Regions from separate parts of the Lentzea sp. NPDC058436 genome, predicted to be linked through region 1. Evidence: riboswitches for the same ligand, from Rfam matches in the RefSeq annotation. Region 1 holds a riboswitch; the other holds the start of a gene.
What was found. A riboswitch is a leader RNA that binds a small molecule or an ion and turns the genes downstream of it on or off. The one in region 1 is predicted to bind S-adenosylmethionine.
Positions count from the first base shown of each region.

Region 2: it holds a riboswitch for S-adenosylmethionine, as region 1 does, so the genes downstream of both, ACFWN2_RS34990 (aminotransferase class V-fold PLP-dependent enzyme) here and thrC (threonine synthase) in region 1, are expected to answer to the same signal.

Region 1 is NZ_JBHXLF010000030.1:3,300-18,261, forward strand. Features, by position in the region: gene ACFWN2_RS43180 (hypothetical protein) at 1-42, shown strand, start outside; gene ACFWN2_RS43185 (PIG-L deacetylase family protein) at 39-782, opposite strand; gene ACFWN2_RS43190 (glycoside hydrolase family 3 N-terminal domain-containing protein) at 927-3,191, shown strand; gene rpsT (30S ribosomal protein S20) at 3,317-3,583, shown strand; gene ACFWN2_RS43200 (hypothetical protein) at 3,685-4,488, shown strand; gene holA (DNA polymerase III subunit delta) at 4,490-5,458, opposite strand; SAM riboswitch class I at 5,546-5,691, shown strand; gene thrC (threonine synthase) at 5,703-6,959, shown strand; gene ACFWN2_RS43215 (DNA internalization-related competence protein ComEC/Rec2) at 6,988-9,813, opposite strand; gene ACFWN2_RS43220 (helix-hairpin-helix domain-containing protein) at 10,871-11,569, opposite strand; gene ACFWN2_RS43225 (DegV family protein) at 11,657-12,550, opposite strand; gene octT (diglucosylglycerate octanoyltransferase) at 12,571-13,284, opposite strand; gene ACFWN2_RS43235 (histidine phosphatase family protein) at 13,281-13,886, opposite strand; gene rsfS (ribosome silencing factor) at 13,895-14,278, opposite strand; gene ACFWN2_RS43245 (cold-shock protein) at 14,421-14,624, opposite strand; gene nadD (nicotinate-nucleotide adenylyltransferase) at 14,710-14,962, opposite strand, start outside.
Region 2 is NZ_JBHXLF010000015.1:128,701-143,662, forward strand. Features, by position in the region: gene ACFWN2_RS34970 (LysR family transcriptional regulator) at 1-507, shown strand, start outside; gene ACFWN2_RS34975 (NAD(P)-dependent oxidoreductase) at 496-1,086, opposite strand; gene ACFWN2_RS34980 (RluA family pseudouridine synthase) at 1,160-2,044, opposite strand; gene lspA (signal peptidase II) at 2,145-2,864, opposite strand; gene ACFWN2_RS34990 (aminotransferase class V-fold PLP-dependent enzyme) at 2,888-4,219, opposite strand; SAM riboswitch class IV at 4,254-4,368, opposite strand; gene ACFWN2_RS34995 (potassium/proton antiporter) at 4,442-5,920, opposite strand; gene ACFWN2_RS35000 (M28 family metallopeptidase) at 6,061-6,993, shown strand; gene ACFWN2_RS35005 (TetR/AcrR family transcriptional regulator) at 6,994-7,530, opposite strand; gene ACFWN2_RS35010 (SRPBCC family protein) at 7,591-8,067, shown strand; gene ACFWN2_RS35015 (hypothetical protein) at 8,034-8,921, opposite strand; gene ACFWN2_RS35020 (RNA polymerase sigma factor) at 9,228-9,794, shown strand; gene ACFWN2_RS35025 (RNA polymerase sigma factor) at 9,791-10,528, shown strand; gene ACFWN2_RS35030 (hypothetical protein) at 10,528-10,668, shown strand; gene ileS (isoleucine--tRNA ligase) at 10,720-13,824, opposite strand; gene ACFWN2_RS35040 (DoxX family protein) at 14,068-14,412, shown strand; gene ACFWN2_RS35045 (hypothetical protein) at 14,416-14,577, shown strand; gene ACFWN2_RS35050 (hypothetical protein) at 14,617-14,962, opposite strand, start outside.

The DNA.
Region 1 (14,962 bases):
CGCGGCAGACCGCCGAAGAACCCCGACGGCGACCAGTCCTAGAGCTCCGGTGGTGCCTGGAGGTCGTGGGCGCGGAAGAGCACGGCGTGCTCGACCCCCATGGCCTCGCCGCTCATGGCGGTGAACTTCGGGATGAAGTCCGCGGGCGCGGGATGCCCCGGCAACGCGGCGAGGTACGCGGCGTGCGCTTCGAGCGAGGCCACGCCACGCCTCAGCGGCTCCCCCGTCACGTCGACGCCGTGGGTCGCGCCCGAGCCCATCGCGGTCGTGAGGTACCAGCGCGGGGAGTGCGGTTCGAGACCCTCGTCGACCTGCTCGGGGAAGACCCAGCGGTTGCCCGCGTCGCGCAGCGCGTCGAGGGTCGCGAGGCCGGCCGCGCGGTGGTCGGCCTGGTCGAAGCCCCAGGGCGTCTCGACCTGGAACGCGCCGCCGAGCACGACGTCGGGCCTGAACCGGCGGATCTCGCGGCAGATGTCGCGGCGCAGGTCGAGGCCGTAGACCAGGACTCCGTCAGGGTGTTCGAGAACGGTCAGGTGCTCGACGCCGACGACGGCGCACGCTGCCTGTTGCTCGGCGACGCGCAGCCGGGCGGTCTCCTCCGGCGGGTTCGGCATCCCGGCCTCGCCTCGGGTCAGCAGGAGATAGCCGACCTCGATGCCTTTGGCGGTCCAGCGGGCGACCGCAGCGGACGAGCCGTACTCCATGTCGTCGGGGTGCGCGACGACGCAGAGCACCCGTGTGAACGACTCCTCGGGTAGGGCGGGCAGTGTCATGCCGGCCATTTTTCCTCCTTTCGGCGCAGGTGGCTGATCAGGCGTTTCACCAGCATGAAAACGCTTGCAGTGAGTTCCTCCGTTCGGAGGTGTGCTCTTCTCACTCCCCCACGCGATGGTGTGCGGCGGGCGCACCGGGAACGTGGAGGAGTCTTGTCTTTGTTCTCCCGCAAACGCGCCGGTCTCGGCGTGCTGGGCGTCGCTGTGGTGATCGCGTCGCTGACACCGGCCGGTGGTCTGGCGGCCGGCAAGGAGCTCTACCTGGACAGCCGGGCGTCGACGGAACGGCGGGTCGAGGACCTGCTCCGGCGGATGACGGTCGAGGAGAAGGTCGGGCAGATGGCCCAGATCCGCGTGGGGAAGCTGCGCGGTGACTGCAACAACGTCAACGGGCCGTTGGTGGACTCGTGTCTGAAGGCCGTCCTCTCGGACGCTTTTGTCGGTTCGATCCTGTCCGGCGGTGGTGACTCACCGGTCGAGAACACGCCCAGGGCGTGGGCCGAGATGAACAACGCCATCCAGCGCTATGCGTTGGAGAAGAACAGGTTGAAGATCCCGATCATCTACGGGTCGGACGGCGTGCACGGGCACAACAACGTCATCTCCGCGACGATGTTCCCGCACCAGATCGGGCTCGGTGCGACGTGGGACCCCTCGTTGCAGGAGAAGATCGGGGTGTCCGCGTCGAAGGCGTTGCGCGCTACAGGTGTCTTTTGGAATTTCGCACCCGTCTCGGACATAGCGCGGGACACGCGGTGGGGCCGTTACTACGAGACCTACAGCGAGGACCCGTTCCTGTCCGGGCAGCTGGCGGCGGCGAACGTGCGCGGGCAGCAGTCCAAGGTGGACGACACGGCGCAGCTGACCGCGACCGCCAAGCACTTCGCGGGGTACTCGGCGCCTTCGAACGGGCACGACCGGGCGGCGGCGCAGATCCCGATCCGGCAGCTGCAGGACCTCGTGCTGCCGTCGTTCCAGGCGCAGTTCGACGCGGGCGTGCGCACGGTGATGATCAATTCCGGCTCTTTGAACGGCGTGCCGGTGCACGCGTCGAAGTACATGCTGCAGACGCAGTTGCGCGACCGCATGGGGTTCAAAGGCGTGGCGGTCTCGGACTGGCAGGACATGCGGTACCTGGTGGACCGGCACAAGGTCGCGCCCGACTACAAGACGGCGATCGCGATGAGCGTCAACGCCGGTGTGGACATGGCGATGGAGCCGTCGAACGCGGCCGAGTTCACGTCCCTGTTGCTGGCGAACGTGCGTGACGGCTCGGTGTCGCGCGGGCGGATCGACCAGGCCGTGCGGCGGGTGCTGACGCTCAAGTTCGACCTCGGGCTGTTCGAGAAGCCGTACGTGGACCCGGCGAAGGCCGACGGCAACGTGGTGGGCGTGGACCGGGACCTGGCGCGTCAGGCGGCGGCCGAAGGAACCGTGCTGCTGAAGAACGACGGTGTGCTGCCGTTGTCGGCCGGTGCCAAGAAGATCGTCGTGACCGGTGAGACGGCGGACGACGTGCGTCGTCAGCTCGGCGGCTGGACCGTCGAGTGGCAGGGCGTGCCGGACGACTCGCCGTTGCCGCCCACCGCGACCGTGCTGACGGGGGTGCGCGAGGCCGTTCCTGGTGCGTCCGTGGTGCACGCTCCGACCCAGGCCGCGGCGGTGTCCGAGGCGGCGGGTGCGGACGCTGTGGTCGTCGTGCTGGGCGAGAAGCCCGGTGCGGAGGGTCCCGCGGACACGGAGAACCCGGTGCTGACGGCCGAGCAGCAGGCGTGGGTGGACGCGGTGCAGGCGACCGGCAAGCCGGTGGTCGTGGTGCTGCTGACCGCGCGTCCGCAGGTGCTCGGTGCTGCGGCGGACGCGAACGCGCTGGTCGCGGGCTGGTTGCCGGGCAGCGAGGGCGGCAGGGCGATCGCCGACGTGCTGTTCGGTGCGGTGAACCCGAGCGGCAAGCTGCCGATCTCGTGGCCACGGGCGCTGGGCGACCCAACGCTGACCTACGACCAACTGCCGGGCGCGAACACCTCGGCCGGAGCGAAGTACGACCCGCTCTACGCGTTCGGGCACGGGCTGTCCTACACGTCGTTCACGACCTCGGGACCGTCGGTGTCGGTGGACCGTTCGAACGGGGTGGTGAAGTTCACCGTGGCGAACACCGGAGGGCGTACGGGCACGGCCGTGGTGCCGGTCTACGTGCGTCAGCCGGCCTCGCCGGTGCTGACCCCGGACGCCCGTCTGGTGGGCTTCACCCGCGTGGAACTCGCTGCGGGACAGTCGAAGCAGGTCGAGGTGTCGTTCAAGCTCTCGCAGCTGGCCCTGACCGTCGGCGACGTGGACGGGGACGGACGCCGCGAGGTCACCCGTGGCGGCTACGAGGCCGTGGTGGGTGCCGACAAGGCCGCCTTCACGGTGCGCTGAGCTGGCCTGATATCCTTCGTCGTCGTGAACGCGCGGCTCTCCGCCGTGGAGGAGACCCGGCCCTCGTGGCCGGCGCCGACCAAGCGCGTCACGAACCCCGGTTTCGACAAGAAGGGTGATGTCGCATGGCGAACATCAAGTCCCAGCTCAAGCGGATCAAGACCAACGAGAAGGCCCGCCTTCGCAACAAGTCGGTCAAGTCGTCCCTGAAGACGGCCATCCGCAAGTTCCGCGAGGCTGCCGAGGCCGGCGACAAGGCGAAGGCCCTGGAGCTGCTGCAGGACGCGTCCCGCAAGCTCGACAAGGCCGCCAGCAAGGGCGTCATCCACGCCAACCAGGCCGCCAACAAGAAGTCGGCGATGGCGCTGCGCGCGAACTCCCTCGAGGGCTGATCTCGCACGCGGAGCTTCGAGCTTCTGCACTTCTGCGAAAGGGCTCCACTTCCTCCGGGAGGTGGGGCCCTTTTCGCGTCTCTGGTGTAGGCGTAGACCTCATGGAATCGCTGCCGCGCCTCGACTTCTTCGAGCTGCACGACCTCGACGGCACCCCGCCCGTGCTGCGGACCCTGCACACCGAGTCGATCCTGACCATCTACCGGCTCACCGACGCCGCCCGCGAGTACGCGCGCCCGTTGGAGCTGGCACTGCGATCAGGCGCGGACCACCGGATCGTCGACCTCTGCTCGGGCTCGGGCGGCCCGGTGCCGCTGATCCAGCGACGGCTGCACGCCTCGGGCGTCCACACCCAGGTCACGCTGACGGACCTGGTGCCGAACGTGCACGCGTTCGACCGCGTCGCCGCTTCCAACAGGCGGCGGCTGCCCTCCTGCTGTTCGGTGGACCACGTGCCGTCGCCGGTCGACGCCACGGACTGCCGGGTGGAGGGAACGCGGACGATCTACGGCGCCTTCCACCACTTCCCGCCCGCGCTGGCCACGCGCATGCTGCAGAACGCCGTCGACACCCGGCAGCCTCTCGTGGTCGTGGACACCAAACGGTCGTGGCTCTACGTGCTGGTCTTCCCGTTCTTCCTCACGCTCGCCGTGCTGCTGGCCGCACCGTTCCAGCGCAACCCGCTCCCCCGCTACCTGCTGCGGCTCGCGCTGACGTACCTCGTGCCGGTGCTGCCGTTCATGATGTTCTGGGACAGCGTCGTGTCGTTCCTGCGCATGTACGGGCGCGCGGAACTGCAACAGCTCGTGGACGGCCTGACCGACACCGACACGTTCACCTGGACCATCGGTGTCGAACGCGGCTTCACGGGCGCCCAGTACCTGATCGGGATTCCCAGGCCATGACCTAACGACGGCTGTGCGCGGCCACGATCCGGAGCACGGCGCGTTCCAGCGCGTAGTCGGCGTCGGCCGCCACGCCCTTCACGTCCGCGTTGAGCCCCGCGACCACCTGCATCGCGTCGGCGAGACCCGACTGGTCCCAGCCGCGGGCCTGCGCCTGCGCCTTCTTGATCTTCCACGGCGGCATGCCGAGCGGCCCTGCCAGGCTGAACGGATCGGCACGGCCAACGGCGGACACCCGTGCGATCGTGCGCACCGCGTCCGCCAGCGCGTCCGCGACCAGCACGTGCGGCACGCCGAGCTGCATGGCCCAGCGCAACGCCTCCATGGCGCCCGCCCTGTCCCCGACGACGGCCTTCTCCGCCACGGCGAACCCCGTCACCTCCGCCTTGCCCTGGTGGTAGCGGCGGATCTCCTCGACCGTCACCTTGCCATCGGTGTCGGACACGAGCTGCGACGCCGCCGCGGAGAGCTCGCGCAGGTTCGTGCCGACGGCGTCGATGAGCGTGGCGACGGCCTCCGGGTCGATCTTCCCGCCCGCCTGCCGAACCTCGTTGCGCACGAACGCCTCGCGCTCGGCTGGCTTGGTGACCTTGGCGCACTCGGTGACCGCGGCACCGGCCTTCTTCAGCTGCCCCGGCAGGTCCTTCGCCGCCTTGCTGCGCCCACCGCCCGTGTGCAGGACGACGAGCGTGACCCCGTCCGCGGGCGCCTTGACGTAGGAGAGCACCGTGTCGGCGACCTCCTTGCCGATGTCCTGCCCGTTCTGCAGGACGATCACGCGACCCTCCGCGAACAGCGACGGACTCACCAGTTCGGCGAGCTCGGGAGGGGTGAGATCAGTCACCGGGACGCGGGTCAGGTCGGCGGTCGGATCGACCTTCCGCGCGGCCTCCAGAGCCGCTCGAACAGCCCGTTCGACCAGCAGTTCCTCTTCACCGACGACGAGGTGCAGTGACTCCGGTGCGCTCACGAACGGCATCCTCCCACGTCTCGGATCGTGGGCGTCTGTGGCTCTGCAACCGACAGATGCCGTAGGTTGGTGGCCACAACTGAACACCGCTCATCCAGAGGGGCAGAGGGATCGGCCCGAAGAAGCCCCGGCAACCGGCGTCAGCGCTGTGTGCACATACCTGTGGACGCATCTGAGCGCAGACGATCACGGTGCCAATTCCGACCCGTTCGATTTCGCGGGAAAGATGAGGAGATACCTCGCGATGACTGCTGTCACTGTGCCCACGAGCACCCAGTTCGACCTCGGCCCGGCCCGCGCGCTGTTGTGCCGTGAGTGTGGCAATGAAACCCCTCTCGCTCCTGAATACGCCTGTCTCGAGTGTTTCGGGCCGCTGGAAGTGGCCTACGACTTCGGGAAGATCCGGCGCGAGGACATCGAAGCCGGCCCCCGGTCCATCTGGCGCTACCGCGGCCTGCTCCCCGTTCCGTCCACTGTGGAACAGCACCCGAACACAGACCCCGGCGGCACCCGCCTGGTCGAGGCCCACAACCTCGCCAAGGCCCTGGGTGTCCGCAAGGTCTGGGTGAAGGACGACACCGGCAACCCCACGCACTCCTTCAAGGACCGCGTGGTCGGCGTGGCGCTCGCCGCCGCCCGCGAACTCGGCTTCAAGGTGCTGGCCTGCCCGTCCACCGGCAACCTGGCCAACGCCGTCGCCGCGGCCGCAGCCCGCGCCGGCTGGAAGTCCGTCGTGCTCGTCCCCTCCAACCTCGAACGCGCCAAGATCCTCATGAGCGCGGTGTACGAAGGCGCCCTGATCGCCGTCGACGGCAACTACGACGACGTCAACCGCCTCGCCCAGGAGCTCGCCGCGGAGAACGAGGACTGGGCGTTCGTGAACGTCAACGTCCGCCCGTACTACGCGGAAGGCTCCAAGACCCTCGGCTACGAGGTCGCCGAGCAGCTCGGCTGGCGCCTGCCCGACCAGATCGTCGTGCCGATCGCGTCCGGCTCGCAGCTCACCAAGGTCGACAAGGCGTTCCGCGAACTCGGCCAGCTCGACCTCGTGGAAGCCTCGCCGTACAAGGTGTTCGGCGCGCAGGCCACCGGCTGCTCCCCGATCTCGGCCGCCTTCAAGGCGGGCCACGACGTCATCCGCCCGGTCCGCCCTGACACGATCGCCCGTTCGCTGGCGATCGGCGCCCCGGCCGACGGCCCGTACGTGCTCGACGCGGTGCGCCGCACCAACGGCGCCATCGAGGACGTCACCGACGAAGAGGTCGTCGAGGGCATCAAGCTCCTCGCCCGCACCGAGGGCATCTTCGCCGAGACCGCCGGCGGCGTGACCGTCGCGACGGCGAAGAAGCTGATCGAGACGGGCCAGCTCGACCCCGACGGCGAGACCGTGCTGCTCATCACCGGCGACGGCCTCAAGACCCTCGACGCACTCGGCGACACGGTCGGCCCGCGCGCGACGGTCCCGCCGTCGGCCGAGGCCGTCATCAAGGCTCTGGGCTAGATAGGCACTGGGCTAGATCAGCGCTGGGCTAGATCACGGCACCACCTCCTCCTTCCGGCTCGGGGACGCACGCGCGTCCCCGAGCCGCGTCGTGTCGGCCCTGAACGCGTTGCCTCACAAGGCGATCGCGTCCGTCTTGAGCCAGCCGGTGCGCGGGAAGCGCAGCAGGCCATCGACCACGTGCGGCCCGACCTGCTCCACGGTCGCGCGCCACGCCACGATCCGTTGCGGCCACGGGGCTTCCGCCTTGAGCGCGTTGTAGTGGTAGTCGTGCCAGACGTCCGGCGCGATCCTCAGGCCGTCGTCGAACACGTGCTCCGCGGCGAGGTCGTACGCCTCCTCCGGCGACTCGGCCTTCGTCGGCGGCAGTACGTGCGTGGTCGTCGCCCTGTACGTGACGGCTCGGGTGCCGTCGTCGAGCGTTTCGCAGATGTAGTAACCGAAATCGGGTTTGAGCTCGTCGTGCGGCCACGGCGTCGCCGAGTAGTTCGTCTGCCACAACGCCCACGCGAGACCTGGCGTACCGCCGGCGATCGGGTAGCGCGCGTTGAACAACCTGACCCAGACCATCTCTTCTCCTTCGTACGATTCGGTTTCCCGGCAGGACCGCCAGGTCGCCGTCCTTGTCCGTGCGCAACACCAACGCGCCTCCCGCCCGCAACACGTCGATGACGTGCTGGCTCGGGTGCCCGTACCTGTTGCCCGTGCCGACGCTCACCAGCGCCACCCGCGGCCGCACGGCCTCGAGAAACGCGGGCAACGAGTACCGCGACCCGTGGTGCGGCACTTTGAGCACCTCGGCCTTCAGGTCCCGCTCCCCCAGCAACGCCGCCTGGCCGGCCAGTTCGACGTCGCCGGTGAGCAACACCCGGCCTGCCCTCGTGTGCGCTCTGAGCACGAGCGAGTAGTCGTTCACCGTCGTGTTCTCGTCCTCGGCGACCGGCGGCCGCCTCGGTCCCATCACCTCCAATTCCAGTCCTGGCAAGGCGAACCGCTCGCCCGCCTTCGGCTCCACGACCCGCACGCCGTGGGCGCGCGCCCGTCTGCTGACCTCCCTCCACGCCCACGCGGGCTCCTTGAGCGGCCCGACCGCGACCGCCCCCACCGCACGCCCGGTGAGCACGGCGTCGAGCCCGCCGACGTGATCCGCGTGCAGATGCGTCAGCACCACCAGCGGAATCCTCTTGATTCCCAACGTCTTCAGGCACCGGTCAACGGCACCGGGATCGGGCCCGGTGTCGACCAGCACCGCCGTCTCGGCATCGTCGGTCGCGAGGACCAGGGCATCGCCCTGCCCCACGTCACAGCTGACGACCTTCCACCCGTCGGGCGGCCACACCGGCGACACCACTCTCAGCGGCACCAGCACCACGAACCCGCCGACGAGCACCGCGACGACCAACGTGCGCGTCTTCTTGAACCGCAACAACAACACGATCAGGACGGTGACCGCGGTCAGCGCGATCGCCCCGACCCAGCCGTCCGGCCAGCCGACCGCCGCACCGGGCACGGCCGACGCCTGCCGCCCGACCACGACCAGCCAGCCCACCGCGGGCCCGGCGACGTGGGTGACGACCTCGGCCACCTGAGGCGAGATCGGCGCGACAGCAGCCGCCACCACACCCAGCACCGTCGCCGGCGCGACCACAGGCCCGGCGACCAGGTTCGCCACCACCGACACGAGGCTCACCTGCCCGGACAACCCGGCCACCACCGGCGCCGTGGCCAGACTCGCGGCCATCGGCACGACGATCGCCTCGGCAACCCCGTTCGGCACACCACGTTTCTTCAGCGCCCGCGCCCACTTCGGCGCAACGAGCACCAACGCGGCCGTCGCCACCACGGACAACGCGAACCCGGGATCACCACCCAGCGCCGGATCGTGCAGCACCAGGACGAGCACCGCAGTCGCAAGACTCGGCACCGCGGACCGCTGCCGCCCCACCACCAACGCCAGCAACGCGACGGCGCCCATGACCGCCGCCCTGAGCACGCTCGGCTCAGGCCCGGCCAGAACGACGAACCCGATCAGCGCGAGAAGTGCCGCACCGGCCGCCGGACGTGGCCCGAGACGCCTCGTCAGGAGGTAGACCGCGCCACACACGATGGCTAGATTCGCGCCGCTCACCGCAAGCAGGTGAGCAAGCCCGGCCGTCCGGAACTCCTCGACGATGCGCGGCACCATCTGCTCGGTGTCGCCCACCACCAGTGCGGGCAGGAGTCCGGCTTCTTCGTCGTCCAGCACCGCACTGGCTTGTCTGAGGCCGTCGCGGTGCTTGTCGGCCCAGGTCTGCCAGACCGGTGGCGGCTGTGGGTTCTGCGGCGGACCCCGAACTCGGAGCAACGCCGACGCCAGGTCTCCGCCCCTCGGTGGGGCGAGGGTGCCCTTGACCGTGACCTTCTGGCCTGGCAACAGATCCCGCCACTTGTCCGCCGGGGTCAGGAGCACCAGTTGGGCGCCGTCCGCCGTCGCTCTGATCACGACGTTCTCCACACCCGCCTGGGTGCCGCCGAAGCCGGCGGCGCGGATTCCTTTCGGTCTTGTGGTGAGTTCGACGGTGAGGGTGGTGCTGCGGCCTTCGTTCGCGGCGAGGCGGAGCGGGTGGGATTCGGCCCTCAGGACGTGGCCGCCCACCCAGGCCGCCGCCACCGGGCCGGAGATCAGGAGGGCTATCGCGCAGGTCCTGGTCCACCAGGCCTTTCGCCAGGCTGTCAGGCCGATCAGTCCTGCTGCGAGGCCGGTGATCGCTGCCGCCTGCCAGTTCAGGAAGAGGCCTGCCACGGCTGTCGTCCAGACTGCGGCGGCTGCTGGGACCAGGCGGTAGTCGTGGGCTATCGGGTGTTTGCGGGGCATCCGGGCCTGCTTGGGGTGGTGGGGCTCGGGTCACGGGTAGGGCTTGGGTCACGGGTAGGGCTTGGGTCAGGGGTGGGGCTGCCTTGGCGGGGTTGGGGCAGCTTCGGGCGGTGGGGGCGGTGTGGGGGTGGCTGGATTTGGGGGCGCCTGGCTGATGGGTGGTGCCAGGTGGTGTCGATGCGGGGGTGGCGGGGTGTGGTGGTGATGCGGACGGACGGCATGGGTGGGTCCGATCGGTGAGAGGGGCGGGAGGTTGCGGGGCGGGAGTTGCGGGGTGCAGCGGGCCACTGGGGCAGGGCGGGGAGCGGCGGGGCGGGAAGGGCCGCGGGGGGCAGGGCGGGGCGCGGGGCAGGGGCGCGGGGGCAGGGCTGGGCGCGGGCAGAGCGAGGCGGGGAGTTGCAGGGTGGGTGGGCGGCTGGGGCAGAGCCGCGAGGCGGGCTGGGAGGGATGGAGCCGGGAGGAGAGCGCGGGGCAGCCGGGCTGAGAGGGAGCAGTGGTGTGGGCGGGGGCAGGGGTGGAGGCAGGGGTTAGGTGAGCTGCCTGGAGGCGTCTGAGTGGGTGGGTGGACGGGCGAACTGGCAGGTGGGTGGGTGGGTGGGTTGGCTGGGGAGGCAGGGATGTGGCGCAGCGGCGGGAGGGCGGGCGGAGGTTAATCGGCGGCCGGGCTAGTGGTGAGAAGCGTGGGTGCCGTGCGGTTCTGTTGCTTGGCAGAAGCGGCAGGGGCGCTGTGTGAGGAGCAGCGGGGCTGGGTGCTGTGGCGCCGCCGAGGGTGGTGAGGCTGGGTGCGGTGGCGCCAGCGGAGGCGCTGGGGTGGGGTGCGGTGGTGTCGTTGGGGGTGGTGGGAAGGCTGCGGCCAGGAGGTGGCGGAGGGCCCTGGTCAGTGGGCGGCGGCGCGTGCGGCGGGGGCTGGTTTGGGGGTGGTGTAGCGCGAAGGTGAGGGTTAGGGGGCGGGTTAGGTTGTTGTGGTCGGCTGGGAGCTGGGTGTTGCGAGTCAAGAGGCGGTACTGGGCCCTGGTTCGGTGGTAGAGGGCTGCGGCTCTTGTGGTGGCGGCGGCTGTCATGTGTGGACCAGGTCGGCCAGGCGGGCGAGTTTCGACTCGCCTATGCCTTCCACGTCTCGGAGTTGGTCCACCGAGGTGAAGGGGCCCTTGCGGGTGCGGTGGTCGACGATTCGCTGAGCCGTCACCGGGCCCACGCCTGGGAGGGCGTCCAGCTCTGTCGGGGTGGCGGAGTTCAGGTTCAGCTTCGGCTGGGGGGCGCCTGGTTGGGCCGCGCCCATCTGTGGTGGGGGTGGGATGCCCACCGCTATCTGCTCGCCGTCGGTTAGTTTGCGGGCCAGGTTCAGGTTGTGGAGGTCCGTGCCCGGCTTCATGCCGCCTGCCAGGGTGATGGCGTCGGCCACCCTGGCGCCGGACGTTGCCGTGACCAGGCCTGGGGTGGCCACTTCGCCGATGACGTTCACGACCAGTTCTGGGGCCGGGGCCGAGGTGCTCACCAGCGCCAGGTCCGGGGCGGGTTCGGCGGCGGGGCTCTGCCACCAGCTGCCCAGGCCTATCACCGCGCACGCCACGGCCACGCCCAGTGCTAGCAGGCCTCGGCGTGGGAGGCGCGGCAGGGAGAAGCGGCGGCGGGGTGGGCCGTGTTCGTCCGAGTCCTCCGACCGCGCGTAGACCAGGGTCGGGTCGGCTCGCACCTTGTCGGCCAGGGCTGCCAGGCGTTCGGTCGGGAGGGGGTCCGGCTGGGGGCGGGGGAACATGCGAGCGACGTTACGGAGCGGGGTGGGTGGGGAGGTGGGGTCGGCTCCGGGTCTGTGGATTACTCGCGGGTTGTGGACAGGTCGCGATCACTCGGCGTTCTGGGGCGGGGAATTGTCGGGGGTGTGTGGGAGGCTGTCCGGTCCTCCTGGCAGCACCACGACGCCCAGCACGCCTGGGCCCGTGTGCGCGCCGATCACCGCGCCCACCTCCGAGATCACGCATCCCGTCGAGCCCGGCAGGCGTTCGTCCAGGCGGGTCGCCAGTTCCGCGGCGCGTTCGGGGGCGGCCAGGTGGTGCACGGCCAGTCCGACGGGACCGTCGCCCGCCGCGGCCGCCGCCAGGTCGACCAGACGGCCCACCGCGCGGCCCATCGTGCGGACCTTCTCCAGCGGCACGATCCGGCCGTCGTCCATGTGCAGCAACGGTTTCACGGCCAGCGCGGTCCCCACCAGCGCCGCCGCCGTGCCGATCCGGCCGCCTCGGCGCAGGTGCTCCAGCGTTTCGAGGCAGAAGAACATCCGCGTCTCGGCAGCGGCTGCCGCGGCGGCGGCTTCCACCTCGGCGGAGGAGTGTCCTGCGGTCACGGCCGCGCAGGCGCGCAACACCGAGAAGCCGAGCCCCATCCCCGTCGACCGCGAGTCGACCACGCGGATCCGGGACGGATCGACCTCCTCGGCCGCCAGCCGTGCGGCCTCCCACGTCCCGGACAGCTCACGGGAGAGATGCACGGACACGACCTCGTCCGACGTGGACAACGCCTCGCGGTAGACGTCGGCCATCTCACTGGGAGTAGGCCGCGACGTGGTCACCCGGCGGTGCTCGGCGAGAGCGCCGGCCAACTCGAAGGGACCGAAGTCGACGCCGTCGAGGCGTCCGGCACCGTCCACCGCCACGTGCAGCGGCACCACGGTGATCGCATGGCGCTTCGCGAACCCCTCGGGCAGATATGCCGTGGAGTCGGTGACGATGGAGATGCGCACGAGCGACGAGCCTACGTGGCTCACTCCTCCGAGGGACTCAACGCCACGGACGAGATGAGTTCGGCCATCGCCTTGCCCACGAGCTCGTGCCCTTCCCAGCCCCAGTGCATCCCGTCCGGGTTCCCGGCACCGGAGCGCACGTGCTCCCCGATCACCGCGGGGAGATCCAGCAACGGCACCCCCGCACCTGAGGCCCACCCGCGCACGGCCGCGACCGCAGCCGCGTGCCCCTGATGCGCGTACGCGTACGTGGCCGCGCGGTGCACCGACGGCACGATCCCGACCGCCGGCATCGTGTACTGAAGATTCCGAACGGACTGCAGCATGTCCCGCAGGTAGCGCGCCGTCAGCGCGGGAGGCAGCGACGCGCGCGTGTAAGGCGCCAGCCGCGGCTGCACGAACTGATAACGCGCACGCACCCACCGACGCAACCAGTCCGGCCGCACATAACGCAGCCCCTCGCGCAGGTACGTGGGCAACGGCGAGGGCAGCGTGTCCATGCTTCCCACCGCGAACACCAGCACGTCCGTACGGGGCAGCAACGACCAGATCCGCGGATCCCCGGTCAGCGCCCACCAGGCGTCCCGCGCCGTCCACCCGAACCCGGCCGCGAGCTCCGCCGAACCACCCAGAGCCGAGGCACAGACGTTGTGCCACAGCTGCGGATGATCAGCGGGCAGCGGCCCGGAAGGCCCGAAGAACGACAGCGAGTCCCCGAGGACGAGCAGTCTCAACGCGTGGTGCCCGCGTTGTACGACGACAGCCGCCACCGGTCGTTGCGGCGGGTGAACACGGTCCAGTGGCAGTTCGAGATGCCACCGAGCTGCGACCAGTTCTCCACCGGCAGGTCGAGCAACCGCCCGGTCAACGCGCTGATCAGGCCACCGTGCGCGCACAGCAGGACGGTCTCGGAGAACTCCGCGTCGACCTCCCGCACGACCTGGATGGCCCGCTCGGCCACGTCGACGCGGGACTCGCCGTCGGGCGGCGTGTAGGTCGGGTCGGTGCGCCACACGGCGACGGCACCCGGCCACTCCTGCTCCACCTCGGCGATGGTCAGGCCCTGCCACTTGCCCAGATGGGTCTCGCGCAGCCGTTCGTCGATCCGCAGCGGAACGTCCGCGGACGACGTGAACACCCCTGCGGTGTTGCGCGCGCGTTGCAGGTCGGAGGCCACGACGATCTCCGGTTCGAACCCGGCGAGCACCGGGACGGCGAACCTGGCCTGGTTCAAGCCGGTCTCGGTGAGCGCCGAGTCCAGATGACCCTGCAGACGACCGGTCGCGTTGTAGTCGGTCTCACCGTGCCGCCACAGCACGAGCCGGCTCAGGGCCATCAGCTACCTCATTCAGCCGTGGATTCGGCGGGAACGTCCGCTTCGAACTCGATGCGCGGGCAGTCCTTCCACAGCCGCTCCAGGCCGTAGAAGCTGCGCTCCTCGACGTGCTGCACGTGCACCACGACGTCGACGAAGTCCAGCAGCACCCACCGGCCCTCGCGGGCCCCTTCGCGGCGCACCGGCTTCTTGCCGGCCTCCCGCAGCTTGTCCTCGATGTTGTCGACGATCGCGCCGACCTGCCGCTCGTTGGGAGCGGACGCGATCACGAACACGTCCGTGATCACGAGCTGGTCGGAGACGTCGAGCACCGTCACGTCGTGCGCCTTCTTGTCTGCCGCTGCGTTCGCCGCGACCAGCGCCAGCCGTCGTGCCTCGTCGGTGGCTGCCACGTCACTCCTCTGACTTCCGGCGGGCGTCGATACGCCCACACGAGTTACTGAGGGTACCGGCGAGCGCCAAACGGGTACTTCACGCCCAGGCATGACGAAGGCCACCTCAGCGCCCTGAGGTGGCCTTCACCTGCGCCGAAGCTTAGAGCGGGCGGACCTGCTGGGCCTGCGGCCCCTTCTGGCCCTGGCCGACCTCGAACTCGACCTTCTGGTTCTCCTCGAGCGAACGGAAACCCTTGGACTGGATCTCCGAGTAGTGCACGAAGACGTCTGCCGAGCCGTCGTCGGGCGCGATGAACCCGAAGCCCTTTTCGGCGTTGAACCACTTCACGGTGCCTGTAGCCAAAGTCTTGCCTTCCACGAACCAGCAACAACCCGCTGATTGTTGCTCCCCGCGCGCTCGGATGCACGCAAAATCCACTCGAAGGTGGTTACGACTCGGAGTACAGGCCTGTTTTCGCGATGTACTGGACTACTCCGTCGGGCACGAGGTACCAGACGGGCTGACCTGAGGCTGTACGTGCGCGGCAGCCGGTCGAGGAGATCGCCATGGCCGGGACCTCGACGAGCGAGACGGACCCCGGCGGCAGGTGGCGGTCGTTCAGCGTGTAGCCCGGACGGGTGACCCCGATGAAGTGGGCCAGGTCGAACGCGTCGGCCGCGCGCTTCCACGACAGGATCTGC
Region 2 (14,962 bases), on a different contig from region 1:
AACTCCGCCGACACCGACGACCTGCGGCACGGACGGGTCGACCTCGAACTCGGCGGCGGCGCGCCCGACCTGCCCGAGTTCCGTTCGGAGGTGCTCGGCACCGACCCGCTCGCCGTCATGATGCGGTCCGGCCACCCGTGCACCGAACTGGATCTGCGCGCGTACGCGGCCTATCCGCACGTGCTGGTCTCACGGCGCGGCAGGTTCACCGCCCCGATCGACGACCTGCTGGCCGCGGAAGGCTTGCAGCGCAGGGTGATCGCGACCGTGGCGACGGTCCACTCGGCCCTGCAGATCGCGGCGGCGAGTGACGCGCTGGTCACCACCACGACCATTCTGTGCCGGCCGCTGATCGAGGCGTTCGGACTGGTCACGTGGCCGTTGCCGGCCGAGTCGCCGGAGGCGCCGATCCACTGCAACTGGCACCAGCGCTACGACTCGGACCTGGCCCACGCCTGGCTGCGCGACCAGGTGCGGGCGACCGTCACCGAGGTCCTAGCCCGCTAGCGGCAACGCGACCGCGCCGGCGAAGCGCGGGTTCTCGGCCTCGTCGAGCATCGCGGCGGCGACGGTCTCCCTGCTGACCTTCGCGCCGAGGTCGAACGGCGGCGCCTCGTCCAGGCCGACCGTGCGGCGCGGGCCCGCCGGCTCGTCGGTGAGCACCCCGGCGTGGAAGACGGTGCCACCGGCGTCGAGGACGGCGGTGTCGGCCGCGACCTTGTCCGGGATCCGGTCGCCGAAGAACCTGCCCAGCACCTCCGCACCGGGGCCCGCCGCCTCGGCCGACGGGCCCGTTCCGTACGCGCCGAGCCAGACGACCCGGCGCGGAGCGGTGGCGAGCACGGCCTTGGCGCCGTCGAGCAGCACGCCGGGGGTGTCGGTGCCGAGGCCGGACACCACGACCGAGTCCGCGTCGATGCTCAACGGACCGCTCACGTCACCGGCGACCTTGCGCAGGTTCGGGTGGTCGACGGTGATGCGGGAGGGGTCGCGGGCGATCGCGGTGACGGTGTGGCCGCGCTCCAGCGCCTGGCGGGTGAGGGCGAGACCGGTGCGGCCCGAGGCCGCGAGAATGGTGAGCTCCATGCCGAAAACGCTATTGAGCACACCGGTTAACATCAAGTGCAACGTTGCTAACCGGTGGTTTACTCAGACGCAATCAGCCCTCTTCGCGCAGCTTCTCCAGCGAAGTGGCCAGGTCAGCCGGGTACTCCGACGTGTACGAGACCCACTGGCCGTCCGCCGGGTGGTGGAAACCGAGCTGCCGCGCGTGCAGCCACTGCCGCGTCACGCCGAGGCGCTTGGCCAGCGTCGGGTCGGCGCCGTACGTCAGGTCGCCCACGCACGGGTGGTGCAGCGCCGAGAAGTGCACGCGGATCTGGTGCGTGCGCCCGGTCTCCAGGTGGACCTCGACGAACGACGCCGCGCGGAAGGCCTCGATGACCTCGTAGTGCGTGATGGACGGCTTGCCGTCCTGCATCACGGCGAACTTGTAGTCGTGCCTCGGGTGGCGGTCGATCGGGGCGTCGATGGTGCCCTTGATCGGGTCCGGGTGGCCCTGCACGATCGCGTGGTAGACCTTGTCGACGGTCCGCTCCTTGAAGGCGTGCTTCAGGGCGGAGTACGCGGACTCGGACTTCGCGACCACCATCACGCCGGTCGTGCCGACGTCGAGCCGGTGCACGACGCCCTGGCGCTCGGCGGCACCGGACGTGGCGACGCGGTGGCCGGCGGCGGCGAGACCACCGACGACGGTCGGCCCGGTCCAGCCGGGTGACGGGTGCACGGCGACGCCGACGGGCTTGTCCACGACGATGATGTCGTCGTCCTCGTGGATGATCACCAGGCCCTCGACGGGGATCGCCTGGACGGTGATCGGCTGCGGCGGCGCCGGCAGCGTGATCTCCAGCATCGACCCGGCGGTGAGCCGGTCGGACTTGCCCACGACACGACCGTTGACCAGCACGTCGTCGGCGTCGGCGATGGCCGCGACGGCGGTGCGGGACAGGCCGAGCAGCTTCGCGAGGCCGGCGTCGACGCGCATGCCGTCCAGTCCGTCGGGAATCGGCAGCGTTCGGTAACCGCTCACGCGGGGGCCTCGACCTTCTTCTCCTTGCAGAACCCGCTGAAACTACCAGGAGCAGCTACTTCGACTCCTGCAGACCGTCGGACTCCACGAGCGCGGGCGCATCGCGGTGGACGGTCCCGTCGTAGTCGTGTTGCAGCAGCGCCAGCACGATGATCGTCACGCCACCGCCGATGATCGCCATGTCCGCGACGTTGAACACGGGCCACACCCGGCCGTACGGGTCGAACAGCGACAGGAAGTCGACCACGTGGCCGCGCATCGGGCCGGGCTCGCGGAAGATCCGGTCGGCGAGGTTGCCGACGGCGCCGCCCAGCACCAGGCCGAGGCCGACGGCCCACTTCTCGGAGCGCAGGTTGCGCGAGATCCAGAAGATGAACCCGGCGACGCCCAGCGCGATCAGCGCGAGGACCCACGTCATGCCCTCGCCGAGGCCGAACGCGGCGCCGGGGTTGCGGACGAACGTCAGGTAGAGCACGCCGCCGAACAGCTTGATCGGGTCCGCGCCCTCCAGGAACGCCACCGACACGACCTTGGTGAGCACGTCCAGGGCCAGCACACCGCCCGCCAGGATCCCGAGGGTCCTGATCCTCGGTTCCGGCAGCGAGCCGGTGATCGAGAACTCCTCGGCGTCGTCCTCCACCTTCGCGGCGGACTCGGCGGGTTTGTCGGCGGCCACGGGCTCCGCGGCCTTCTCCGGCTCGCTGACCTGCTCTTCCGCAGGCTTGTCAGCGACCTTCGCGGCCTCGTCCTCCTGGGCCTTGGGCTCGTCACTCACCAGGTCAGTGTCCACGACAGGGACTACGCGAGGAACGGCGGCAGGGTTCGGTCGTCGTTCTCGGGAACCCAGCGGCCGTCCTGCTGCGCGTAGGTCCACTTCGGACCCTCGGTGACGAGAGTGCGCAGCGCCGCGACCAAACGATCGACGTGCTCGGCCGTCGTGCCGAGGCCGATCGACGCGCGCACGGCACGCTGCTCGTGCGATCCGACCTGCTTGACGAGACGACCCACGATCACGTGCGCGCAGAACGCCCCGTCGCGCACGCCGATGCCGTACTCGGCGGACAGCGCCGCCGCGAGGAAGCCCGCGTCGAAGCCGGAGATCGTGAAGCTCACGACGCCGACCTTGTCCGCGTCGGTCAGGATCGCGAGCTCGCGGAAGCCGGGGATGGACCGCAGCCCGTCCTGCAGACGCGTCAGCAGCTCCTGCTCGTGCGCGACGGTCTGCTCCCAGTGCCGCGACAGGATCTCGCACGCCGAGGCCAGCGCGTGCACGCCGACGACGTTCGGGCTGCCGGCCTCGTGCCGCTCGGGCACCGCGGACCAGGCCACGCCGAGGCGGTCGCCGTGGTCGGTCACCTTCGAGGTCGCGCCACCGCCGACCAGGTACGGCTGGGCCTGCTGCAACCAGTCAGCGCGGCCGACCAGCACACCGGCGCCGAACGGGGCGTAGATCTTGTGCCCGGAGAACGCGATGTAGTCGACGCCCAGCTCACGGGCGTTGATCGGGCGGTGCGGGGCGAGCTGGGCGGCGTCGAGCGCGATGCGCGCGCCGTGGCGGCGGGCGACCTTCGCGAGCTCGGCGACCGGCCACAGCTCCCCCGTGACGTTGGACGCCCCGGTGACGATCACGAGCCGAGGGCCGACCGGGGCGGCGGCCAACGCCCGGTCCAGCGCGACAACTGCGGCGCCGGACGAAGACGGTGCGGGAACGCGCTGAACGTTGGGCCCACGCCACGGCAGCAGCGCCGCGTGGTGCTCGCTGTCGAACAGGACGACGGCGGTGTTGCGGGGAACGCTGCGCGCCAACAGGTTCAGCGAGTCGGTGGTGTTGCGGGTGAAGACGACGGCGTCGGAGGCGTGCGCCCCGACGAACTTGCGGATGCGGTCGCGGGCCTGCTCGTAGACGCGGGTCGAGACCTGCGAGGCGAAGCCGGCGCCGCGGTGCACGCTGGCGTACCAGGGCAGCAGCTCGTCGACGGCGTCGCGCACTTCCTGCAGACAGGGCGCCGAAGCCGCGTGGTCGAGGTTGGCGTACGTCACGCGCTCCCCGGTGACCAGCGGAACGCGCAGGTCGGCGCCGACGACAGCCGGGACGGCGGTGGTGGTTCCAGGGGTGATCGCGAGCGTCATCGTGCTGCCTCCGAGGCCAGGGGCCCGCACTGGAGGCCCGCGCTTGACCGGCGCCCCACGCGCCGGACCAGGTCCTCACCAAGGGCACCCCACCGCGGTTGGAGGGTTGCCGGCCAGCAAGCTTGGGCTTGACGCTGGCTCTCATGACCTGCCGACGACGTTAGCGGAGGGTGATCCTCCCGTCGACACCCGATTCACATGCTGAGAACGCTCGGAGACCGATCAATCCCCGGTCTCGCCCTTCCACCGTGCGTAGCGACCGGCCCTGTCGACGGCACGAACGCGCCGCTCAGCGGCGTCGCGCACCTCTTCAGTGGTGACGATGAGCAACTGGTCGTCGGTCTGCAGCCGTGTCGTCGGTTGTGGCGTGAAACTCTTCCCGGAGCGCACGACGAGACTCACCGTGGCACCGCTCGGCAGCCTCAGCTCGGACATGTAGACGCCGTGCAGCTTCGACCCGCGCTGGATGTGCACCTGCAGCAGCTCGGCACCGAGCTCGTCGAGCGGTGACGAGTCGACCTGGACCTCCACCGCCTCCCCCGCCTTCACGAGCCCGAGCCTGCGCGCGAGGAACGGAAGCGTCGTGCCCTGCACCACCGTCAGCACGATGACCAGCAGGAACACCACGTCGACCAGTTCCCGCGCGCCTTCGACGCCCTGGATCAGCGGGATCAGCGCGAACACGATCGGCACCGCGCCGCGCAGCCCCGACCAGGAGAGGAACGCCTGTTCCCGCCACGGCACCTTGAACGGCAGCGAGGACAGCACGACGGACAACGGCCGCGCCACGAACGTCAGCACGACACCCGCGACCAGCGCCGGGAACAGCACGTCGAGCAGCCGCGACGGCGAGGCGTAGAGGCCGAGCAGCACGAAGAGCCCGATCTGGGCGAGCCAGCCGAGCCCCTCGGCGAACGACAGGGTGTCGGCGCGGTGCGGCAGGCGGGCGTTGCCGAGGACCAGCGCGGCGACGTACGTGGCCAGGAAACCGGACGCGTGCACGAGATCGCCCGCCGTGTAGGCCATCACGCACACCGCCACCGTGGCGAGCGGGTACAGACCGGTGGAGGGCAACGCCGCGCGTTTCAGCCCCGCTCCGCCCAAGAAGCCCAGCACCACGCCGATGAGCGCGCCCGCACCCAGTTCGTAGATCACCAGCAGCGGCGCGGTCCACGAGATCTGGTCGGACGAGGCCAGCAGCACGACGGCGATGTAGACCGGCGCGTCGTTGAGGCCGGACTCCAGTTCGAGCGCGCCCGTGAGCCGTGCCCCGACACCCAGCGAGCGCAGGACGCTGAACACGGCGGCCGCGTCCGTGGACGACAGCACCGCGCCCCACAGCAACGCCATCCGCCAGTCGAGGCCGAGCAGGAAGTGCAACGCGGTGCCGGTCACCGCGACGCTGACCACAACGGCCACTGTGGACAGTGCGACGCCCAGCCACAGCGAGGGTTTCACCGCGTTCCAGCGCGTCGTGATGCCACCCTCGGTCAGGATCAGCACCAGCGCCGCGATGCCGAGCGACTGCGTCAGGTCGGCGTCGTCGAACTTGATGCCGAACACCGACTCGCCGAGCAGCACGCCGATGCCGAGGTACAGCAGGAGCGAGGGCAGTCCGAGCCGCGTCGACACCCGCACCGCGATCACCGAGATCAGCAGTACGGCAGCGCCGATGCCCAGAACAACCGTGACGTCACCCACCTGGACCATTCTGGTTGATCACCACCGATTCCGACGAATCAGACGAGTTAACAACTCCAGCCGTTCGCCCCTACCGAGCCCATGCACGACGGAGCATGTTGATCAGTGGCTCAATCCCTAACCCTGCACGGAGTTGAACCATGAGGATCCTGATCGCGCTGGCGGCCGCCTTGATGGTGACCGGAACCACAGCAGCGCAAGCAGCGGCACCGGCCGCACTGGCGGCGCCGAACATCAACGTCGCGAACGTACAAGCCCACCTGAACCAGTTCCAGTCCATCGCGAACGCCAACGGCGGAAACCGCGCTCACGGACGACCGGGGTACCTGGCCTCGATCAACTGGGTCAAGGGCAAGCTCGACGCCGCCGGCTACACGACGCGCGTCCAGTCGTTCACGTCCAACGGCGCCACCGGCTACAACCTGATCGCGGACTACCCCGGCGGTGACGCGAACAACGTCGTGATGCTGGGCGGCCACCTCGACAGCGTCTCGGCGGGCCCCGGCATCAACGACAACGGCACCGGCTCCGCGTCGCTCCTGGAGGTCGCCCTCCAGGTGAAGGCCACCGGTTTCCAGCCGACCAAGCACCTGCGGTTCGGCTGGTGGGGCGCGGAGGAGCTCGGCCTCGTCGGCTCGACGTACTACGTGAACTCCTTGAGCAGCACCGACAAGTCGAGGATCAAGGCGTACCTGAACTTCGACATGACCGGCTCGCCGAACCCCGGCTACTTCGTCTACAGCTCCAGCGGTCAGCCCTCCGGTTCGGCGGCGCTGACGCAGCGGCTGCAGGCGGGCTTCACCGCGCTGGGCGTCCAGACCGAGCTGACGAACGTCGGCGGCCGTTCCGACCACGCGGCGTTCGCCCGCGCGGGCATCCCGACCGGCGGCACCTTCACCGGCGCCGAGGGCATCAAGACCTCGGCGCAGGCGTCGAAGTGGGGCGGCACGGCCGGCCAGGCCTTCGACCGCTGCTACCACCGCTCGTGCGACACGACGTCGAACATCAACGTCACGGCGCTCGACCGCAACGCCGACGTGATCGCGAGCGCGCTCTGGGCGACCGCGGCCTGATCACCTGGCGGTGAGCACCTGCACGGCCTCGTCGAGCACCGGTTCGGCGAGGCCGGGCAGCGTCGTCCACAGCTGCGCCTGGCCCAGGTAGAGGCTGAACGCGATCAACGCGCGCTTCCTCGCCTGGGCCTTGCCGAACCCGAGCTGCCTGAACAACTCCGTCAGGTAGCCGATCCGCTTCTCCGTGACGCGCCGCAGGACCGGCGCGATCACCTCGTCGGCCGCGCCCGCCTGCAACGCCATCTCCACCGACCCCTTGCGCGTGCGGTCGAGCACCATGGCGAAGAGGGTCTTCAGCTTGTCCTGCGGGGTCCGTTCGGACTCGACGAGCTCGATGACCTTCTCGGTGTGCTCCCGCTCCCACCGCTCGACCGTCGCCCGCAGCAACGCCTCGCGGTTCGGGAAGTGGTGGTAGACGCTGCCTTTCGTGGCACCGGCCCGCGCCGCCAGCGGTTCGACCGCCACCGCGCCCAGGCCGCCCTCGGCGAGCGCTCTCAGCGCCATCTCAGTCCAGTCGTCACGATTCCGCCGCACCACGCTTCCATACGCTACCGTACGTTTTCAGGAACATACGGCAGCGTATGGAAGGGGATCCTCATGATCAGGAACGTCCACACCCGCGACCTCGGCGTGCCCGCGGGCCCGTTCGTCGACCGCGTCCAGGAACTCTGGCCGCCCGCGTGGGGAAAGCAGGAGTTCGACCGCCCGCTGGGCGTCGGCGCGGACGGCGGGCACGGCCCGATCCGGTACCGCTGCACGGACTTCGTGCCCGGCGAGTCGATCACCTTCGAGTTCACCAAGCTCTCCGGCTCGCACACGCTCTCGGCGTCGGGCGACGTTCTCCGGCACGAGCTCGTCGGCGACTTCGGCTTCGCAGACCGGGTGCGGTGGGCGCTGGTGATCCGGTGGCTGCACGACGCGTGCATCGAGGACCTGTTCGACGCCTGCGAACGCGCGGCGGGCCGCGAGCCCGCCGCACCGGCGCGGTGGTCACCGCGGGTCCGGCTGGTGCGGCGGCTCGTCGTCGTGACGATGAAGCGTCAGCGGCAGAACAGCTTGGACGGCCCCTCGTAGTACGCACCGCCGTACAGGTCACCGTTGTCGGCGAGCACGCTCGGGAAGGGCATCGAGTACGGGTAGGACCAGCGGTCGACCCGGCCGTGGGCACGCCGGACCGCCGAGTTCCAGGCCAGCAACTCGTCACCCGCAGCGTTGACGTCGAACACGGGGCCTTCGTCCGTGGTGCGGACGACCTCGCCGCTCAGGTTCCACTCGACCGACGGCGCCGCGCCTGGCCCGCTCCACGACTGCGAGTACCCGTAGACGCGACCGTTCTCGACCAACGTGGGAACCGTCCGGTCTTGACCCGGCAACGGCCTGAGCTCGGAGCGCTCCCCCAGCCCGTTCCACACGTACCCCAGCATTCCCTGGTCGAAGTTGGTGGTGGCGACGACGTTGCCGTCGTCGTCGATCCCCAGCGGCCACCAGGTCCGCCCGTCGTCGGAGCCTTCGAGCACCACCGGAGAGGTGGACCCGGCGGGCCACACCACCAGCACCCCTCCGGAAGTGCCGACGACGTCGCCGTCGGCGTTGATCGACTTCACCGTCGACGGCCCGCCGGGCAACTCCCCGAGCTTCTCCTCACCACGCCACACGCCGTCCTCACCGTGGCTGATCAGCACACCGTGCCGGTTGATGCCGGGAGTCGCCCTGTCGACGGGGAACTCGACGGTCCGAGCGACCTCGTGGTGCCAGATCACGACCGACGTACCCCCGGAGGAAGCAAGCCAGTCACCAGCGCCGGCGAGCGCGCCGTACGACGACTGGCCGGCCGGGATCGGCAGCCTCTTCATGCCCCACACGCACCCGGTGTCCGCCTGTGCGGCGGGTGCCGCCACCGCAATCGTGGCCAGTACCGCGGCGCCCATCGTCAGACGCCATCCCCCAGCAACCACGTGCCACCCCTCTCGAAGAGATCGACCGTTCGGCTGTAGGTGTCCGCCTCGGCACGAGGTGTTGCATGCGAGCTGACTTCCGCACCACGCACGCGTGCGAACATCCAGCGTTCACAATCCCGTTCCGCTTGCGTCTACCTGATACCGAGCCGCTAAACGCGGCCGACGGACAGGCCTCGATGAGGGGAGGTACGAGATGGTGGACCCCCTAACCACCCTCGATACCGTGGTAGGCGGGCAGATACGACGTCGAACGCGCACTGACTCGGATCGGTCGTGATGACGTCCTCCGACTCCGACGACCACGCCGCGGCGTTCAGCGACTTCTACAACCAGGAGCGCATTCGGATGTGCAGGTTCGCCGCCACGTGGTCACCGGGCCTCGACCACGAGGCCGCGGTGCAGGACGCCTTCGTCAGCGCCTGGCGGAACTGGCCGGCGATCGAGCCGTCCCGGCGCTGCGCGTGGCTGGCCGCCGCGATCAGGAACTCCCTCATCGACCAGTCCCGAAGGCGGCGCGAACGTCCAGGAGACCTGAACGACGAACTGATCGGCCGCTACGGCAGCGCCTTCCGGATTCTCGTCCAGCGCCACCGCGACGCCGAGATCTCGCAGGAGCTCAACGCCACGCTCGCCGCCATCGCCGCTCTGCCGGAGGCACTGCGCACCGCACTGGCCCTGCGGTTCTGGTCGTTCGACTACGAGCAGATCGCCGAGGTGCTCGGCTGCGACCGCGACGCCGCTCGCGGATACGTGTCCCGTGCGCGTGCCCAGATCAGCGAGAAGGTCGGCAATCAGGAACGACGGGCTCGTGGACCGCGCCGCGCCGCCAAGGGGGAAGCATGAGTTCGAAGCCCGAAGCACGGGTCAACGGCGACGCCGCCGCCCGCCGGTTGAACGACCTGCACGCGGAGCTCACCGAGATCATCCCGGAGGACACCGCACCGGACGAGGTCGGCGCCGCCGCGATCATCGCGCTGGGCGCGACGCCCGATCGCGAGCTCCCCGTCGTCCCCTGGGAAGGCCTGAAGGGCGTTGAGCGGCACGCGCAGTGCATCCGTGCGGCACGCGAAGGCAACCGCGACGCCCTGGACGTCCTCGTCACGGAGTTGACGCCCATGCTCTGGCACGTCGCCAGAGGACACGGCCTGAACAGGAGCACCGCCGAGGACGTCGTCCAGACCGTCTGGCTGTCGTTCCTCAGGCACGTGGACCGGCTCACCGAGCCTCGTGCACTCGCCGGCTGGCTGGTCGTCACCACCCGCAGGGAGGCGCGAAAGCACTGGCAGGAGGCTCACGGCCGGTCGGCTCTGTCCTCGGACAACGCCGAGGTGCCCGGCGCGCAGTGGCTGCCGGAGGAGGAGGTCCTGCTCGACGACCGCGACCGCAGGCTGTGGCGGGCGTTCAGCAGGCTGAGCCGGCGCTGCCAGGAGCTCCTGCGGCTCACCGTGCTCGCGGGCCGAGCCGAGTACCAGGCGGTCGCCGAGGCGCTGGAGATGCCCCGCGGCAGCATCGGACCGACGAGAGGCCGCTGCCTCACCTCGCTCCAGGAGGGACTCACCGCGGAGGGGGGTGTCTGATGACCGAGTTGGACGAGACCGACCTGGCGATCATCGCGTGGCTGACCAGACTGGTCGACGTGGTCGACCCGCCTCCGGCCCATCTCTCCCACCGGGTGCTGGCAGCGCTGGACCGCACCGCACTGCCCGAAGCCGCCTGAGCCGTGGTGTGGGCTCCCCTGTCGCAGGAGCCCACACCACGAACCGTTCGATCAGGCCTTCGCGACCGCGACCTTCACCTTGGCGCCGTCGCCGACCGTGCCCTCGGACGTGCCCTCACCGAACACGACCGAGGTCGTCAGCGTCTCCGCCTGCACGAACGGCAGATGAGGCTCGACCGCGGACCGCACCGCCTCCGGCAGCTCCAGCGTCAGCGTGATCCGGTCGGACACGTCGAGCCGGGCGTCCTTGCGCGCCTGCTGCACCACGCGCACCAGGTCGCGCGCGACGCCCTCGGCCTCCAGCTCCGGCGTCACCGCCGTGTCGACCACGACGACGCCGGCACCACCGGGCAGAGCCGCCGTGGCGGCGGGATCCGTTGCCACCAGGCGCTGTTCGTACTCGCCCTCGAACAGCTCGACACCGGCGGCGACGATCTTTCCGTCCACTTCGGACCAGTCGCCGGCCTTGACGGCCTTGATGACCTTCTGCACGTTCGGCCCGAGGCGCGGACCGGCGGCACGGGCGTTGACGACCAGCTGGAACTGCCCGTAGGCGTCGACGTCCGTGGACAGCGACACCTCCTTGACGTTGACCTCGTCGCGCACGATCTCGGCGAAGTCCTCCAGCGAGCCCGCCACCGGGGAGGCGACCGTCAAGCGCGCCAACGGAAGCCGCACGCGCAGCTTGTTCGCCTTGCGCAGCGACAACGCCGTCGAGCAGACGTCGCGCACCTCGTCCATCGCCGCCACCAGCGCGTCGTCCGCCGGCACGTCCGACACCGACGGGAAGTCCGTCAGGTGCACGGAACGCCCGCCGGTCAGGCCGCGCCACACGACCTCGGTCGTGTACGGCAGCAACGGCGCCGCCACGCGCGTGACGACCTCCAGCACGGTGTGCAGGGTGTCGATCGCGTCCTGGTCACCGTCCCAGAACCGCTGCCGCGACCGTCGCACGTACCAGTTCGTCAGCACCTCCAGGTACTCGCGCACCTGCTGGCAGGCACCGGAGATGTCGTAGACGTCCATCGACGCCTGGATGTCGCGGACCAGGTCGTGCGTCTTCGCCAGCGCGTACCGGTCGAGCACGTTCGTCGAGTCGACGCGCCACGTGCCCTCCTTCCCGGCGGCGTTGGAGTACAACGCCAGGAAGTACCAGGAGTTCCACAGCGGCAGCACGGCCTGGCGCACCGCGTCGCGGATGCCGCGCTCGGTCACGACCAGGTCGCCACCGCGCAGGATCGGCGACGCCATGAGGAACCAGCGCATGGCGTCGGAGCCGTCGCGGTCGAAGACCTCGTTGACGTCCGGGTAGTTCTTCAGCGACTTGGACATCTTCTGGCCGTCGTCACCGAGCACGATCCCGTGCGCCACGCAGTCGCGGAACGCGGGCCGGTCGAACAACGCCGTCGCGAGCACGTGCAGCGTGTAGAACCAGCCGCGCGTCTGCCCGTTGTACTCGACGATGAAGTTGCCCGGGTAGTGGTTCTCGAACCAGTCCGCGTTCTCGAACGGGTAGTGCACCTGCGCGAACGACATCGAGCCCGACTCGAACCAGCAGTCGAGCACGTCCGGGATCCGGCGCATGACGGACTTGCCGGACGGGTCGTCCGGGTTCGGCCGCGTCAGCTCGTCGATGAACGGCCGGTGCAGGTTGTCCGGACGCACGCCGAAGTCGCGCTCCAGCTCGTCCAGCGACCCGTACACGTCCGTGCGGGGGAACTCGGGGTTGTCCGAGGTCCACACGGGCAGCGGCGAGCCCCAGTACCGGTTGCGCGAGATGTTCCAGTCGCGCGCGTTCTCCAGCCACTTGCCGAACTGGCCGTCCTTGATGTGCGCCGGCACCCAGTTGATCTGCTGGTTGAGCTCGACCATCCGGTCCTTGAACTGCGTGACCGCGACGAACCACGCCGACAGCGCGCGCTGGATCAGCGGGTTCTGGCAGCGCCAGCAGTGCGGGTACGGGTGGTCGTAGGTCTCGTGGCGCAGCAGCAGGCCCGCTTCCTTCAGGTCGCGGGTGATCAGCTTGTTCGCCTCGAAGACGTGCACGCCCTGGTACGGCGCCACTTCAGCGGTGAACTTGCCGTCCGGTCCGACCGGCACGACGACCTCGATGCCCGCCGCGTCCGTCACGACCTTGTCGTCCTCACCGAACGCAGGCGCGATGTGGACGATGCCCGTGCCGTCGTCGGTGGTCACGTAGTCGGCCGTGAGCACCTGGTGCGCGTTCTCGCGGCCCACGAAGAAGTCGAACGGCGGCAGGTACTTCTTGCCGACCAGGTCCGAGCCCTTGTAGCGCGCGACGACCTCGGGCTCCTCGCCCAGCTCGCGCGCGTACGCCGCGACACGGGCCTCGGCCAGCAGGTACTTGTCGCCGTCGGAGCCCACCACGGTCACGTAGTCGACATCGGGGTGCACGGCGGCGGCCAGGTTGCTCGGCAGCGTCCACGGCGTGGTCGTCCAGACCAGGGCCTTCTCACCGGACTCCAGGCGCAGCGCCACCGTCACGGCCGGGTCCTGCCGGTCGCGGTACGCGTCGTCCATCTTGGTCTCGGTGTTGGACAACGGCGTCTGGCAACGCCAGCAGTACCAGAGCACCCGGAAGCCCTCGTAGATCAAGCCCTTGTCCCACAAGGCCTTGAACGCCCACATGACGCTTTCCATGTAGTCGAGGTCGAGCGTCTTGTAGTCGTTGTCGAAGTCGACCCAACGAGCCTGACGCGTCACGTAGTCGCGCCACTGGTCCGTGTACTGCAACACGGACGTGCGGCACGCCTCGTTGAACTTCTCGATGCCGAGCTCGTCGATCTCGTGCTTCTGCGTGATGCCGAGCTGCTTCTCCGCCTCGTACTCGGCGGGCATGCCGTGCGTGTCCCAGCCGAACCGGCGCTCGACGTGCTTGCCGCGCATCGTCTGGTAGCGCGGCACGACGTCCTTGACGTAGCCGGTCAGCAGGTGGCCGTAGTGCGGCAGGCCGTTCGCGAACGGCGGGCCGTCGTAGAAGACGAACTCGTTCTCGCCGTGCTCACCCGCCGGGGTGCGGTCGATGCTCGCCTGGAAGGTCTCGTCGTCCTTCCAGTACCCGAGCACGTCCTGCTCGAGGTTCGGAAAGGACGGCTGCGCCGGGACCTCGTTCGCTCCGGCCCTGGGGTAGGCCATCTCCACTGCTCCTCGCGGTCAGATGCGACACGCGAGGACGACACGCCGATGTGGCTCGGCGGGCCGCGGTACCACCCCGCTTGCCCGCGTTGACCACGGGCCTCTCGTTCTTCGGCTGTGACGGGCCGGTCCCGTCCGGTTCTACTGAGGCTCGCGCCCGTTCTTCCGGAGGCTCCCCGGTGATGGCCGGATCGGTGCCTGTGGTTACAGGGTACGGGGGAGCGCAAACCGTATGCTCGCCGGATGACGTTGACCATCGCGCTGTCGATCGTGCTGGCCGTGCTGTTCGTCGCGACGGGCGCGGGCAAGCTGTTCGGCGCGAAGGCGTCACTGGAGGCCCGCGACCACTTCCGGATGAACCCGGCGCTGTGGCGCACCATCGGCGCGCTGGAGTGGGCGGGCGCGGCGGGCCTGGTGGCCGGTCTGGTCACGTGGGAAGGGATCGCGCACGCGGCCACCGTCGGCCTCGGACTGCTGATGGTCGGCGCCACGATCACGCGGCTGCGCTACGACTCGAAGCCGACCGGCGTGGTCCTCGACCTGGTGCTGCTGGCGTTGTTGATCACGCTGCTGTTCCTGGACCGCTGAGCCATGTGGATCTGGATCTCAGCGGCGGCTTTCGTCGTCGTCCTCCTGCTCGGCGCGTGGTTCTCCTGGCAGACCATCAGGGACCGCACAGGTGGCTTCCCCTTCCCCGATGGCTACGACCACGACTACAACGACCGTCACCGCGGCGACGGAGGCGGCGGCTGACCTCCCGCTCGGCCTCCACGGGACGTCCCGGCGGAACGCCTAGGCAGTACGACCTCTCCGGCGCCGGTGCACGACGACACCGAGCGCCGCGAGAACCAGCAGGGCGACCGCACCACCCACCGGCCACCGCCACCGCTCGTACGCGGGTACCGGCATGCTGGCGAGCACGAACGCCCGCAGCTTGTCGCGCATCGGTTCGCCATCCTTGATCACCTCGACGCCACCGGGGGCGTCCGGCTCGATCGCGAGCGTGTCCCTGGACGCGGCCTCGGCGAACCTCCTCGCCTGCTCCTCGCCCCCGGAGTCCGCACCGATGAACACGGGCACGTCGAGCTTCCTGACGGCCTCCAGTTCGCGCGTCGGCACGTTGACACCGTCGGAGGGT